One region of the Rhizobium sp. ERR 1071 genome, then DNA from elsewhere that is predicted to be linked to it. Evidence: predicted binding sites of a transcription regulator. Region 1 holds the regulator's gene; each other region holds the start of a gene.
The links. The regulator LexA, encoded in region 1, represses DNA repair genes until DNA is damaged. The targets are predictions, from matches to a motif close to TGTTCNNNNTGTGTTCNG.
Positions count from the first base shown of each region.

Region 2: a site for LexA is predicted at 2,420-2,437, ahead of FBZ99_RS33660 (ImuA family protein). Genes of this name have one in related genera too.
Region 3: a site for LexA is predicted at 2,238-2,255, ahead of recA (recombinase RecA). Genes of this name have one in related genera too.

Region 1 is NZ_VITM01000001.1:442,491-446,663, forward strand. Features, by position in the region: gene kdsA (3-deoxy-8-phosphooctulonate synthase) at 1-228, opposite strand, end outside; gene FBZ99_RS02225 (VOC family protein) at 225-1,112, opposite strand; gene lexA (transcriptional repressor LexA) at 1,532-2,254, shown strand; gene FBZ99_RS02235 (ComEC/Rec2 family competence protein) at 2,235-4,173, opposite strand, start outside.
Region 2 is NZ_VITM01000012.1:31,085-35,257, reverse strand. Features, by position in the region: gene leuD (3-isopropylmalate dehydratase small subunit) at 1-58, opposite strand, end outside; gene FBZ99_RS28030 (hypothetical protein) at 282-518, opposite strand; gene FBZ99_RS28025 (HpcH/HpaI aldolase/citrate lyase family protein) at 630-1,574, shown strand; gene FBZ99_RS28020 (DUF1737 domain-containing protein) at 1,601-1,807, shown strand; gene FBZ99_RS28015 (metallopeptidase family protein) at 1,860-2,297, opposite strand; gene FBZ99_RS33660 (ImuA family protein) at 2,460-3,440, shown strand; gene FBZ99_RS28010 (Y-family DNA polymerase) at 3,481-4,173, shown strand, end outside.
Region 3 is NZ_VITM01000001.1:121,791-125,963, forward strand. Features, by position in the region: gene trpS (tryptophan--tRNA ligase) at 1-167, shown strand, start outside; gene FBZ99_RS00540 (pseudouridine-5'-phosphate glycosidase) at 225-1,151, opposite strand; gene FBZ99_RS00545 (carbohydrate kinase family protein) at 1,198-2,142, opposite strand; gene recA (recombinase RecA) at 2,382-3,467, shown strand; gene alaS (alanine--tRNA ligase) at 3,641-4,173, shown strand, end outside.

The DNA.
Region 1 (4,173 bases):
GCCACGCTTGCCTGACAGCGATGTGCGGTTCGCCTTGTCGAAGGAGGACTTGTAGACAAGGCCGATGCCCAGCTTGCCGCAGAGTTCCTTCAGGACGCCGGCAACCATGAACGCATGGTCGCGGCTTTCCATCTGGCAGGGGCCGGCAATCAGCGACAGCTTTGCAGTATTGGAAAAGAGGACCTTGGAGGCACCCTCGCCGACGGTGACTTCCGAATTCGTGCTCATATTATCTCCTCAAAGGCGAACAATGCGCCCTGACCGGGTGCCAACCTCGCCAATAGACGATTGTTCTTACGCGTATAGGTGACGCCGTTAGCAGTGAAATGCGACGATGTCACGGAAAGATCGCGCGTTTTGAAAAGGATTGCACGTGCTCTGAGCCCCGGATCATTCGTGCGAACAGGTAGATCATAGAATGCCTCCATTCCTTCCGGCGTCAAAATCTCCAGATCGGCATTGGCAGCCTTGATCGTCAGGCCAAAGGAATGCTCCATAATGCGCGGGCCACCGACAAGCTCCTCGAAGAAGCCGCGATAGGCCGCCGGCTTCGGCGCGCAAAGCGCTACCCGCGCGATACCAGTCACGCCGTTTTCGTGACGCTCGAGCACACTGCGGTCAGCCGGCAGCGGATTGATGCGCTGACAGCAGAAAGCGAGAAAATCCGGCGCGCGCAGATCGGCGGCGAAGGCAAGACGAAAACCGGCCGTGGTTTCCGTTCCATCCGGCATCTTCATCGGACGGGAGAAATCCAGCATTCGCCCCGCCGAAATCGCAGCCGCTTTGAAACGCTTATCATCCGCCACCGCATCATCCGTACCGAACACCACTGCCGAAAAGCCATTTTCGCCCACCCGGAAGCGATAGGCTTGATCGCGGGCAACAAAAACATTGCCATCCATGATGCTCTTCTCGCACTGCTCCGCAGACGCGACGCCCAGAGGTTCGAGATAGGTTTTATCGGCAAGGAAGACGCAGGCATTCTGCGTGCCAAAGGGATGGCGCGCATCTGGAGCCACTGTAAAACCGAGCTTGCCGAGGCGCTCGCGTGCCAAAGCGATATCGACGGTCGGCAGCACGAGATGATCCAGCGGATGCGGAGACGAAATCATGGCTTCTCCTGTTTGCTTGCCGAAGCAGATTTGCGCCCATCCCCCGCGCAATTCAAGATGGAAGCATGGAACACCCGGAGCACACGACATGGATCGAAGGCAATCTCGCAAACGTGATTGCTGATTCTCTGCCATGGCTGGCTCATGCAGCCGCGCGGCACGTTCATCCAAATGCTCGGCGCACGGGCTGAACGACAAAGTCGCGGAAGCGAGTAGAGCGGCATTTTTCTTATTTTTCCGTAAGTTAACGGAGACATAGCGCGCCGATGTTCCGAGCCGATCCATTCGCAAATGGCAATTATTTAACTGACCTCACAAGGCTTTACCGAAATTTAAGTACTTGCGGAACACATATGGAACATATAGTGTCCGTTCTGGATTTGTTTCGCAGCTTTTCTTGATTCTGGGGTTCCAAGACGATGTTGACGCGCAAGCAGCAGGAACTGCTTCTCTTCATTCACGAACGCATGAAGGAATCCGGTGTTCCACCATCCTTCGACGAGATGAAGGATGCATTGGATCTGGCATCGAAATCCGGTATTCATCGCCTGATCACGGCGCTGGAGGAGCGGGGCTTTATCCGCCGGCTGCCGAACCGGGCCAGAGCGCTCGAAGTCATCAAGCTTCCCGACGCCTATAATCCGAGCCTGCAGCAGCGCCGCGGCTTTTCTCCGAGCGTTATCGAAGGCAGCCTCGGAAAGCCGCAGCCCGTTGCCCCGCCCGCTCCGTCGAAGGTGGCAAATGACGATCACAATGGCTCGGCGTCGGTGCCCGTAATGGGCCGGATCGCTGCCGGTGTTCCGATTTCTGCCATCCAGAACAATACGCACGACATCACTGTTCCCGCCGACATGCTCGGCTCCGGCGAACATTATGCGCTTGAAGTTCGTGGGGATTCGATGATCGATGCCGGCATCTTCGACGGCGATACGGTCATCATCCGCAATTCGACGACGGCCAATCCCGGCGACATCGTCGTGGCGCTGGTCGATGACGAAGAGGCGACACTGAAGCGCTTCCGTCGCAAGGGTGCTTCCATCGCGCTTGAGGCTGCAAACCCGGCATACGAAACCCGCATCTTCGGACCGGATCGCGTGAAGGTCCAAGGCAAGCTCGTTGGCCTTATTCGCCGCTATCACTGACCGGTGAATTGTCGATGGCGGGTGACGTGGGCGCAATTGGCGCGTCGAATTTGCCGGTGCGCCAATCGTAGGTTCGATGCCTGGTCCAGGGACGCTGCGGGTTCTCGAATGCGGTTGAGAGGATGGGCTTGTCTCCGGTAAGCACCATTTCGATGGAGCCGGTTTTGCGCAATGTCGCACCGGTTATGAGCATCGCTCCGGAACGGCAATGGTCGAGCCGTAGCCGGATTGGCGTCACGATAATGTTCCCCGTGTCGCAAGCCGCAGGCAGGTAGGCCGCGTTTTCGATAGTGACCAATATCGCGCCGTTTTCAAGCATGGCCGCGCACCATGCTCCTTTCTGGCAGGCGAAACTGCCTTGCATGGTGCGGTCCAAGGCTTCTTCCATTGCGATACGGACCGCCTTCTGTTCTTCACTGTTCAATCGCTTATAACGATCTGCCTTGCCGATTTGTGGAAGTCGGCTGTCAGCCGGGAGCATGGTCGGAGGCTGATGGTCCGCCGCAACCAGTGCCTTTTGCCATTGTTCGAAAATGAAGGCCTGCGGTCTCTCGCGATTGGTCGCGAGTATATCGTCCTGGCGCAATGCGACCAGGACGCCATCTTCGGAGATCATCAGGTCGGGTTTCGGTACGCCAGATCCGAATGCCGCCAAGCCCATGGACAAGAGCGATAATAGCAGGCCCAGATGGCGAAGCCGGGTCCGCAATATGCTCATGATCAGGAAGCCGATAATGAATGTGGGCATCAGCCAGGCCGGCTGGCGACCGAAGGTAATGTCACCTCCCCAACCAGCTACGGTTCTTGCGATCATGATAACGAGTTCCAGTCCCTCTCCGGTGACTTTCCAGAAAGGCCCGTCGAGACCGAGCGGCATGAGCAGCATCGCCATCATCCCGAACGGCATAACGATGAAAGAAACGACGGGCATTGCCGCAAGGTTGGCGGCGAGCCCATATGTCGCCAACCGGTGAAAATGCTCGATCGAGAAGATAGCGGTCGATGCGCCACCGATGAACGAGGTCGACGTCACGCCTGCGAAGAAACGTGTGACGAACAATAGCGGACTTAGTACACGAAGGCGCGGCAGGATGTTTTCACGATGCCGCCGCCGTTTCCAGAGCGAATAGCCCGACACCAGCGCCAGCGTTGCGGCATAGGACATCTGGAAGCTCGGGCCGAGCACTTGCGACGGCGACAGTACAAGAATGACAATGGCAGAAAGTGCGACGTTGCGCAGACTGATCGATGGCCGATCGAAAAGCACGGCCACGAGCATGATCGCCATCATGATGAAGGCACGCTCGGCGGATACGCCGAAGCCGGAGATGAGATAATAGGCCGTTACAGTGAGAAGCGCGCCGAGGGCTGCGAACTTCTTGGTCGGCCAGGCCTGCGCGACACCGGGAAACAGGCTGAACAAGTAGCGTAGGCCGATGTAGAAAATGCCGGCCGACAACGCCATGTTCAGACCGGAAATTGCAATGATATGGGTCAGACCGGCAATTCTCAGCGCTTCGGTCGTATCCTTGGAGATTGCGCGTCTCTCATCGGTGACAAGCGCTGCGGCAAAGGCGCCGGTATCTCCCGGCAAGGTTTGCCTGATCCTGTCGCCTATGCTGTTGCGCAGGCCAGCGAGCCAGATATCGGCCGCATCCAATAAGGAGCCGGCCGCGTTATCACCGGATGGCGACAGTAATTCCGGTGTTCCGTAGGCAAAGCCGTTCGCACCGATACCGTTGAAATAAGAACTGAAGGCGAAATCATTGAGACCGGTCAATGCTGGTCCTGCCGGAGGAGTCAGGCGCGCCCTACCCCGGATCCGATCACCTAAATCGAACGGTTCCGCCTGCTTGCGCACGAAGATCGTAACCCGCTGCGGCGCGCGGCGAATGGAAGGTTTTTCCGTTGCCTCGACG
Region 2 (4,173 bases), on a different contig from region 1:
CGACATTGACGACCGGGAGGGGTGCTGCGACACCGGTCAACTTCACGAACTTGTCCATGGGGTCCTGCCTTCATTCTCGTCTAAGCACGAATTATCCTGCCAATAGAGCAAATCCGGCCCGAAATGAAGGAGAATCTTGGAAATGCTCTCAAACGCGGCCCTTTGCACGCTTTGCCCTTCAGCACGTGGCCTGAATTGGACACATGATCAATCAGCACGTGGCCTGAATTGGACACATGATCAAGGGATTCGGCAATAGGCCGCCCTGCCGTGTTTCAATCTCAGAGATCGATGATGGTGCCGCGACCGTCGTTCCAGATGCGCATTTCGCGCTGGCCGTTCGTCTTCGCCTTGGCGCGCACCGGTGCCGGCTTCATGCGCAGCGAGATCGCGCGGGCCGCCATTAGCACGGTCAGTATAGCACCGACGGCAAGCGTGACCGAAACGGTCAGCAGCGCCATGGCTGCAAACACGGTGATACCGGCAAGCGCGATGAACAGGGAACGGATATTCTGCATGGTCGAGACCTCTCTACACCAAGCAATGTGGTCTTCATCTCTGTCATCTGCAAGAGCAGCATGGCTTTTTGTTGACTTGCTTGTCGATTAAAAGCGCGGCAAAACGGCACAATGAGCCAATCCGAGAGCCAAACCTCCCCTTCCCGCCCTGCCCGGGTGCGCCGCTCCGTCTTGAGCGTTCCCGCCATCAACCGCCGTGCCCTGGACAAGCTTTCGAGCCTGGATTGCGATGCCGTCATCTTCGATCTCGAGGATTCCGTTTCGCCGGAGAAAAAGGCCGAGGCGCGGGAGAATCTGCGGGCCTTCTTTGCCGCCTCCCCGCTTCCCGGCAAGGAGCGGATCATCCGCATCAATGCGCTTTCCTCGAACTTCGGTGCTGAGGATATGGCGCTGGTCGTGGAGCTGGAGCCGGATGCGGTGCTGCTGCCGAAGGTGGATGAGCCGCAGGATGTGACTGGTGTCAGTGACCGGCTTGCGGAAGCCGATGCGCCGGAAGACTTGCGCATCTGGGCGATGATCGAGACGCCGCGCGGCATCCTGAATGCAGCCGCGATCGCCGAGGCTGGCCGCACGGCCGGCAGCCGGCTCGATTGTTTCGTCGTCGGCCTAAACGATCTCAGGAAGGAAACGGGCGTCCTGCCGCAGCCCGGCCGTCCCTATCTCGTGCCCTGGCTGATGCAGGTGATATTGGCCGTCAGCGCTTACGGCCTCGAGGCCATCGACAGCGTCTTCAACGATTTCAAGGATACTGAAGAATTCGCGGCAGAATGCGGCCAGGGGGTTGCCATGGGCTTTGCCGGCAAGATGCTGATCCATCCGAGCCAGATCGAAGCCGCCAACTGGCATTTTGGCCCTGACAAGGCCGCTGTTGCCGAGGCGGAATCCATCATCGCCGCCTTCGCCGCACCGGATGCCGCCACTCTCAATGTCGTGAACCTCGGCGGGCGGATGGTGGAGCGGCTGCATCTTGTCCAGGCAGAGAGACTCGTCCATAAAGCTCGCCTGATCGAGCAGCGCTCTTCGGGCGCCGCCGGAACGCCCCGTAGCGATGTGTGATTGCTAAATACAAGAAAGATGCCTTGATGAAACTCTACCGCTTTCTCACCGGCCCCGATGACGCATCCTTTTGCCACAAGGTAAGCGCGGCGCTGAACAAGGGCTGGGAGTTATACGGCTCGCCGACCTATGGCTTCAATTCAGCAAGCGGGCGGATGGAATGCGGTCAGGCTGTCATCAAGGACGTGGCCGGCAAGGATTACGATCCGGATATGAAGCTTTCCGAGCAGTAAGCACCGGCTGAAATTCTCATTCTTCCCGATCGTCTTGCGGCCGGGACCGATATCAGCGATCCGTCGCTTCCTCGGCGCTCGCCTCGATGCGCTCCATGTCCTCGTCGCTCAGGCCAAAATGGTGGCCGATCTCATGGATCAGGACATGGGTGATGATGTCGCCGAGGGTTTCTTCGTTCTCAGCCCAGTAATCGATGATCGGCCGGCGATAGAGGCGGATCTTGTTGGGCATGTCCCCCGTCTGGGCGGTGAAGCGCTCCGAGATGCCGCGGCCTTCGAAGAGGCCGAGCAGGTCGAAGGGCGTTTCCAGCGCCATGTCCTCGAATACCTCGTCATCCGGGAAATCTTCGATGAGGATGACGAGATCACCGGTGAGCGAACGGAATTCGTCTGGCAGGTGGCTGTAAGCCTCCATTGCCAGGGATTCGAATGTACTGATGGAGGGCGAGTGGCGATCCCGCCAATCTTCGCTCTGGTCGACGCGAGCCATGAATATTCCTTCCTTGGCTGGTCATATAGAGACTTTACGCCGCTTTTACGAGTGTAGATTGCGGCAGAGGAATATTTTCTCATGAAATGGTGTTGACTCTTTCTGCAAGCTCTGGAATCCATAAGAACATAACAGGAACATTATCGATCTGGAGTGAACGTCATGGCCGAGGCTGCCGTGGCGCGGGAAACGCTTTTCGCCCTGCGTGAAACCATTGCCCGACTGGAAGGCAGGCCGATCCCGGCACTGGCCGCTGCGGCGCATGAAACGCTGACAGACAAGCCGGCGAGGCAGATGGCGGCTATTGCGAAATCCCTGCCTATTCAGCCTATGCGTGAACAATCGCTCCTTCCGATCGGTGTCGACGAGCTTGATGCGGCGCTGCAAGGCGGTTTGCCGCTCGATGCGCTGACGGAAATCCGCTCGCTCGGCCTCCGCGATGCCGGTGTGGCCAGTGGTTTTGCCCTGGCGCTTGCCGCGCGGCTGCATGCGCAAGCTTCGGATACGGTCCCGGCCAAGTCTCCGGTTCTGTGGATCGGCGATACGGTCGCGACGATGGAGGCGGGCCTGCCCTATGCCATCGGCATCAGCGATTTTGGGCTGGAGCCTCAGGCTTTTCTGCAAGCGTCGCCCCGCAAGCTGGACGATGCGCTCTGGGTGGCGGAGGCGGCGCTTGGCAGTGCTGCCTTTGCCGCCATCATACTGGAAGTACGCGGCAATCCCGCCCGTTTCGGCCTGACCGAAAGCCGGCGGTTGGCGCTGAGGGCCAAGGCGGCGGGGCGGCCCTTATTTCTGTTGCGACAGGGAGGCGAGGAGGAAGCAAGCAGCGCCCTCTTCCGCTTTTCCGTCGAACCCGCGCCTGCGCAGGCGCGGCCCCTGCCGGATGGATCGGTGCTTGGCGGCAGCATCGGTCACCCGGCCTTTCGTCTGACCTTGGAAAAGAGCCGAAACCCAGCGCCTCTTTCCATAACCTTGGAGTGGAATGCCCATGACCGCCGCTTTGCCCCTGTCTCCGATGTTCAGCACCCTGCCTTTCCCGGCGAACACGCAGCGCATTCTGGCGCTGACCTTTCCGCATCTGCCGACCGACCGGATCGCACGCAAGCGCTGGGGTCTGTCCTGGCGTTCGACAGGCAGGCTTGAAGCGCCGCCGCTCGCCTGTGCCGGCAAGCTCAACAATGCCATGCGGCTGACCGCGCTCAACGAACGGGCTGAAATGATCGGCTTGAAACAGGGGCAGGGCGTGGCCGAGGCAAAGGCGATCTGTCCCGATCTCGATGTCGTCGAGGAGGATCCGGCGGCGGATCGCAAGCTTCTGGAAGCGATCGCCGACTGGTGTGACCGTTATACGCCGCTGGTGGCGATCGACGGCAAGGACGGGCTGTTTCTCGACATTACCGGCTGCGCCCATCTCTTCGGCGGTGAAGAGGCGCTGCTCGAGGATGTCTTGATCCGGATTTCCCGGCTGGGCTTCGATGTGCGCGGCGCCATTTCCTCCGCACCCGGCCTCTCCTGGGCCGTTGCCCGCTTTGACGAGAGCCGTATCGTTCCGCCGGAGGCCATGGAAGAGGCATTGGCGTCGCTGCCGGTCGCATGTCTTCGTCTTGGCGAGGAGACTATTGCAGCCTTGCAGAAGATGGGCCTGAAGCAGGTGGGCGATCTTCTGGCCGCACCACGAGCGCCGCTTGCCCGCCGGTTCGGCGCGCAGCTGCTGCTGCGGCTCGATCAGGCCGTCGGTCTGGTCGAAGAGCCGATCTCGCCGCGCCGCCCGGTCGCGCAATTGTCGGCCGAGCGCCGGCTGGCCGAGCCGATGCAGGCCGAAGAGGATATTCTTCAGCTTGCCCGCCAGCTTGCCGAAAGCCTGAAGCCGGGGCTG
Region 3 (4,173 bases), 320 kb from region 1:
TCCTGCAAGCGCTGCTCGCGCCGATCCGCGAACGGCGCGCGCGTTTCGCCGCCGAGCCGGGCTATGTCCTTGATATAGTGCGCGAGGGAACGCGAAAGGCGAGGGAGAGGACGGAGGCGACGCTTGCCGAATTGCGCGACGCCTTGGGCCTGTTCACGCTTACCTGAAACAAAGGGCCGGGCGATCTTCTGACGCGCCCGGCCGCTCTCGTAGCTGCTGTCTGATTATTCTGCGAGCGCGACGGCGATCTCGGCGGCCAGGCGCGCATTGTTTTCGACAAGCGCGATGTTGGTCTTGAGGCTGCGGCCTTCGGTAATGTCGAAGATCGTGCTCAGCAGATAGGGCGTAACCGCCTTGCCGCTGATCTCATCCCGTTCCGCGCTGTCGAGGGCGCGCTCGATGTAGATTTCCATCTCCTCACGCGGGATCTCGTCGGCTTCCGGAACCGGATTGGCGATCAGCATGCCGCCATCGATACCGAGCTGTTCGCGTGTCGTCTGGAAGTTGGCGATCGCAGCAGGGCTATTCAGCGTCAGCGGGCTCGTCAGGCCAGACGAGCGCGACCAGAAGGCCGGAAATTCCGTGCTGTCGTAGGTGACGACCGGAACACCGCGGGTTTCCAGCACTTCGAGCGTTTTCGGAATATCGAGGATCGCCTTGGCGCCGGCGCAAACGACGATGACGCCGGTGCGGGAAAGCTCTTCAAGATCGGCCGAAATATCGAAGCTCTCTTCCGCACCGCGATGCACGCCGCCGATACCGCCGGTGGCGAAAACCTTGATGCCGGCGCGGGCGGCGGCGATCATCGTGGCGGCAACAGTGGTCGCGCCGGTGCGGCGCTCAGCGATCGCAAAGGCGATGTCGGCGCGCGAAACCTTCATCGCACCTTCCGTCTTCGCCAATGCTTCCAGCTCTTCCGGCTCAAGACCGATATGCAGCGTACCGTGAATGACGGCGATAGTCGCCGGAACAGCGCCTTCCTGCCGGATGATCGCCTCAACGCTGCGGGCCATCTCGATATTGCCCGGATAGGGCATGCCGTGGGTGATGATCGTCGATTCCAGGGCGACGATCGGTGCACCGCGCAGCTTGGCGGCAGCGACTTCCTTCGAATAGGAGATCGGAAGCAGGGGCGAGATAGGCTGGGTCATTGTCGTTTCCAATTCACTGAAACAGTATACGCGTCTTGAGCAGGCTTCATGACAGAATTTCGGCCTCGGGAACAAGGGCCAAAGCTGCCTTTAGCAGCTCTGGAGAGAGATTTTCTGCCGTCGCATAGGGGGACTGGACGGTGATTGCCGCCGCCGCTGCCCCATGACGGACGGCTTCTGCGAGATCGTGGCCGGCCAGCAATGCCGAAAGAACGCCTGACGCCAGCGAATCTCCCGCTCCGGTGACATCGGCAACATCCTCGACAATGGGCGGCTGCAGGCTGACGATGGCATCACGCGAGAATGCGATCAGGGGGCGTTTCCCGCGGGTGACCACGCCATTGCGCAGGCCGAGCGCACGCAAAGCATTTACCCATTCGCGCGGATCCTCCGGACGGATTTCGGTCAGCGCCGCGGCTTCGGCCTCGTTGAGGAACAGGTGATCGATGCCGGCAAGGCTCGGTTTCAGCCGCACGACTTTGGCCGGCGAGATGGCGATAGCAGCGACCGGCTTGCCGCAAAAGACGGCCCTTGCCGCAATTGCGCCTAAGGTTTCCTCAGGCAGATTGGCATCGCAGAGAATGAGGTCGGTTTCTTCGAAGGCGTCTCGAACGGCGCGAATCGCCAGGCGTCTTGGCACGAAGAGCTTGTAGAGCTCCATGTCGGCAAGCGCGATGACGAGATTGCCATCATTCTCAAGGATCGCCGTATAGCTCGGCGTCTTGCGATCGAGGAAAACGAAGGGCTTGTCGTCGATGCCGGCATGGCTTGCGGCTTCCGCCACCATTTCACCGGAGGGATCGCCGCCGCGCGGCGAGATCAGCTTTACGTCGAAGCCGAGGCGGGCAAGATTTCGCGCCGCATTGAAGCCGCCGCCGCCGGGCTCCTCGAACCATGCGCCGGGATTGCTGGCGCCGGGCGCCGTCTCCCCGAAGATGCGGCCGCGCCGGTCGATATGGGCACCGCCAAGAACGAGAATCTTTTTCGCCATAGGGTTATCCTCAGCAGTCGAAAAGGCGAATCGAGCGAGCCGCAAACATCTCGCAATTCACCGTTTCTGGCATGTAAGTGCCTGGGAAGAAAGAAGAAAACAAAAATAGAACGAAATTCATTTTACCTTTTTCTTTCAATCGCTTGTTGTGCCCTTGCGATATGAGAACAAATCGAGTACACAATTCTCATCGGCGGCGACATTGCTAGAGCGGCTTCAATAACCTAAAGGTGGATCGAATGTCTCAGAATTCTTTGCGGCTTGTAGAGGACAAATCGGTGGATAAAAGCAAGGCACTTGAAGCGGCACTTTCTCAAATTGAGCGGTCGTTCGGCAAGGGCTCGATCATGAAACTCGGCTCGAACGAGAACGCGGTCGAAATCGAAACGGTTTCCACCGGCTCTCTGAGCCTCGATATCGCTCTCGGCATTGGCGGCTTGCCGAAGGGGCGCATCATCGAAATCTATGGGCCGGAAAGCTCGGGTAAGACGACGCTGGCGCTGCAGACCATCGCAGAGGCCCAGAAGAAGGGCGGCATTTGCGCCTTTGTGGACGCGGAACATGCGCTCGATCCGGTCTATGCCCGCAAGCTCGGCGTCGACCTGCAAAACCTTCTGATTTCGCAGCCCGATACCGGCGAACAGGCGCTTGAAATCACCGATACGCTGGTGCGCTCCGGGGCCATCGACGTTCTCGTCGTCGACTCCGTTGCGGCATTGACGCCGCGCGCCGAAATCGAAGGCGAGATGGGCGACAGCCTGCCGGGCCTGCAGGCTCGTCTGATGAGCCAGGCGCTGCGCAAGCTCACGGCTTCGATCTCCAAGTCCAACTGCATGGTGATCTTCATCAACCAGATCCGTATGAAGATCGGCGTCATGTTCGGTTCGCCGGAAACGACGACGGGCGGCAACGCGCTGAAGTTCTACGCCTCGGTTCGCCTCGATATTCGCCGTATCGGTGCCGTCAAGGAGCGCGAAGAGGTGATCGGCAACCAGACCCGAGTCAAGGTCGTCAAGAACAAGATGGCGCCGCCCTTCAAGCAGGTCGAGTTCGACATCATGTATGGCGAAGGTGTTTCCAAGACCGGCGAACTGGTCGATCTCGGCGTCAAGGCCGGTATCGTCGAAAAGTCCGGCGCCTGGTTCTCCTATAATAGCCAGCGCCTCGGCCAGGGCCGCGAAAACGCGAAACTCTTCCTGCGCGACAACCCGGATCTCGCCCGTGAAATCGAGTTGTCGCTCCGCCAGAATGCCGGTCTCATCGCCGATCGCTTCCTGCAGAATGGCGGTCCCGATGCCGATGATGGCGACGCCTCCGGCGAATAAGGATTTTCGGGAGCAGTTCCCGACCAGAGACCGAGATTAAGAATTGGAACCGGCCGCATTGTCCAAGGGATGTGCGGCCGGTTTTGTTCGTGCGGCTGGACAGCGCCCGGAGCGGACGATAAAAGCCACTGACTTTGATGCAAGTTGCTGAGCGCAGGACTGAAGGGCCTCATATGAGCGGTGTGAATGAAATCCGGTCGACCTTCCTCGACTATTTTAAGAAAAACGGCCACGAGATCGTGCCGTCGAGCCCGCTGGTGCCGCGCAACGATCCGACATTGATGTTTACCAATGCCGGCATGGTGCAGTTCAAGAACGTGTTCACCGGTCTGGAGCAGCGTCCCTATACGACGGCTTCGACGGCGCAGAAATGCGTTCGCGCCGGCGGCAAGCACAACGACCTCGATAATGTCGGCTATACCGCGCGCCATCACACCTTCTTCGAGATGCTCGGCAACTTCTCCTTTGGCGACTATTTCAAGGAACGCGCCATCGAGCTTGCCTGGAACCTGATCACCAAGGAATTCGGCCTCGATGCCAAGCGCTTGCTTGTCACGGTCTATCATACCGATGACGACGCCTTTAACCTGTGGAAGAAGATCGCCGGCCTTTCCGACGACCGGATCATCCGCATCGCCACCAGCGACAATTTCTGGGCAATGGGCGATACCGGTCCTTGCGGTCCCTGTTCGGAAATCTTCTACGA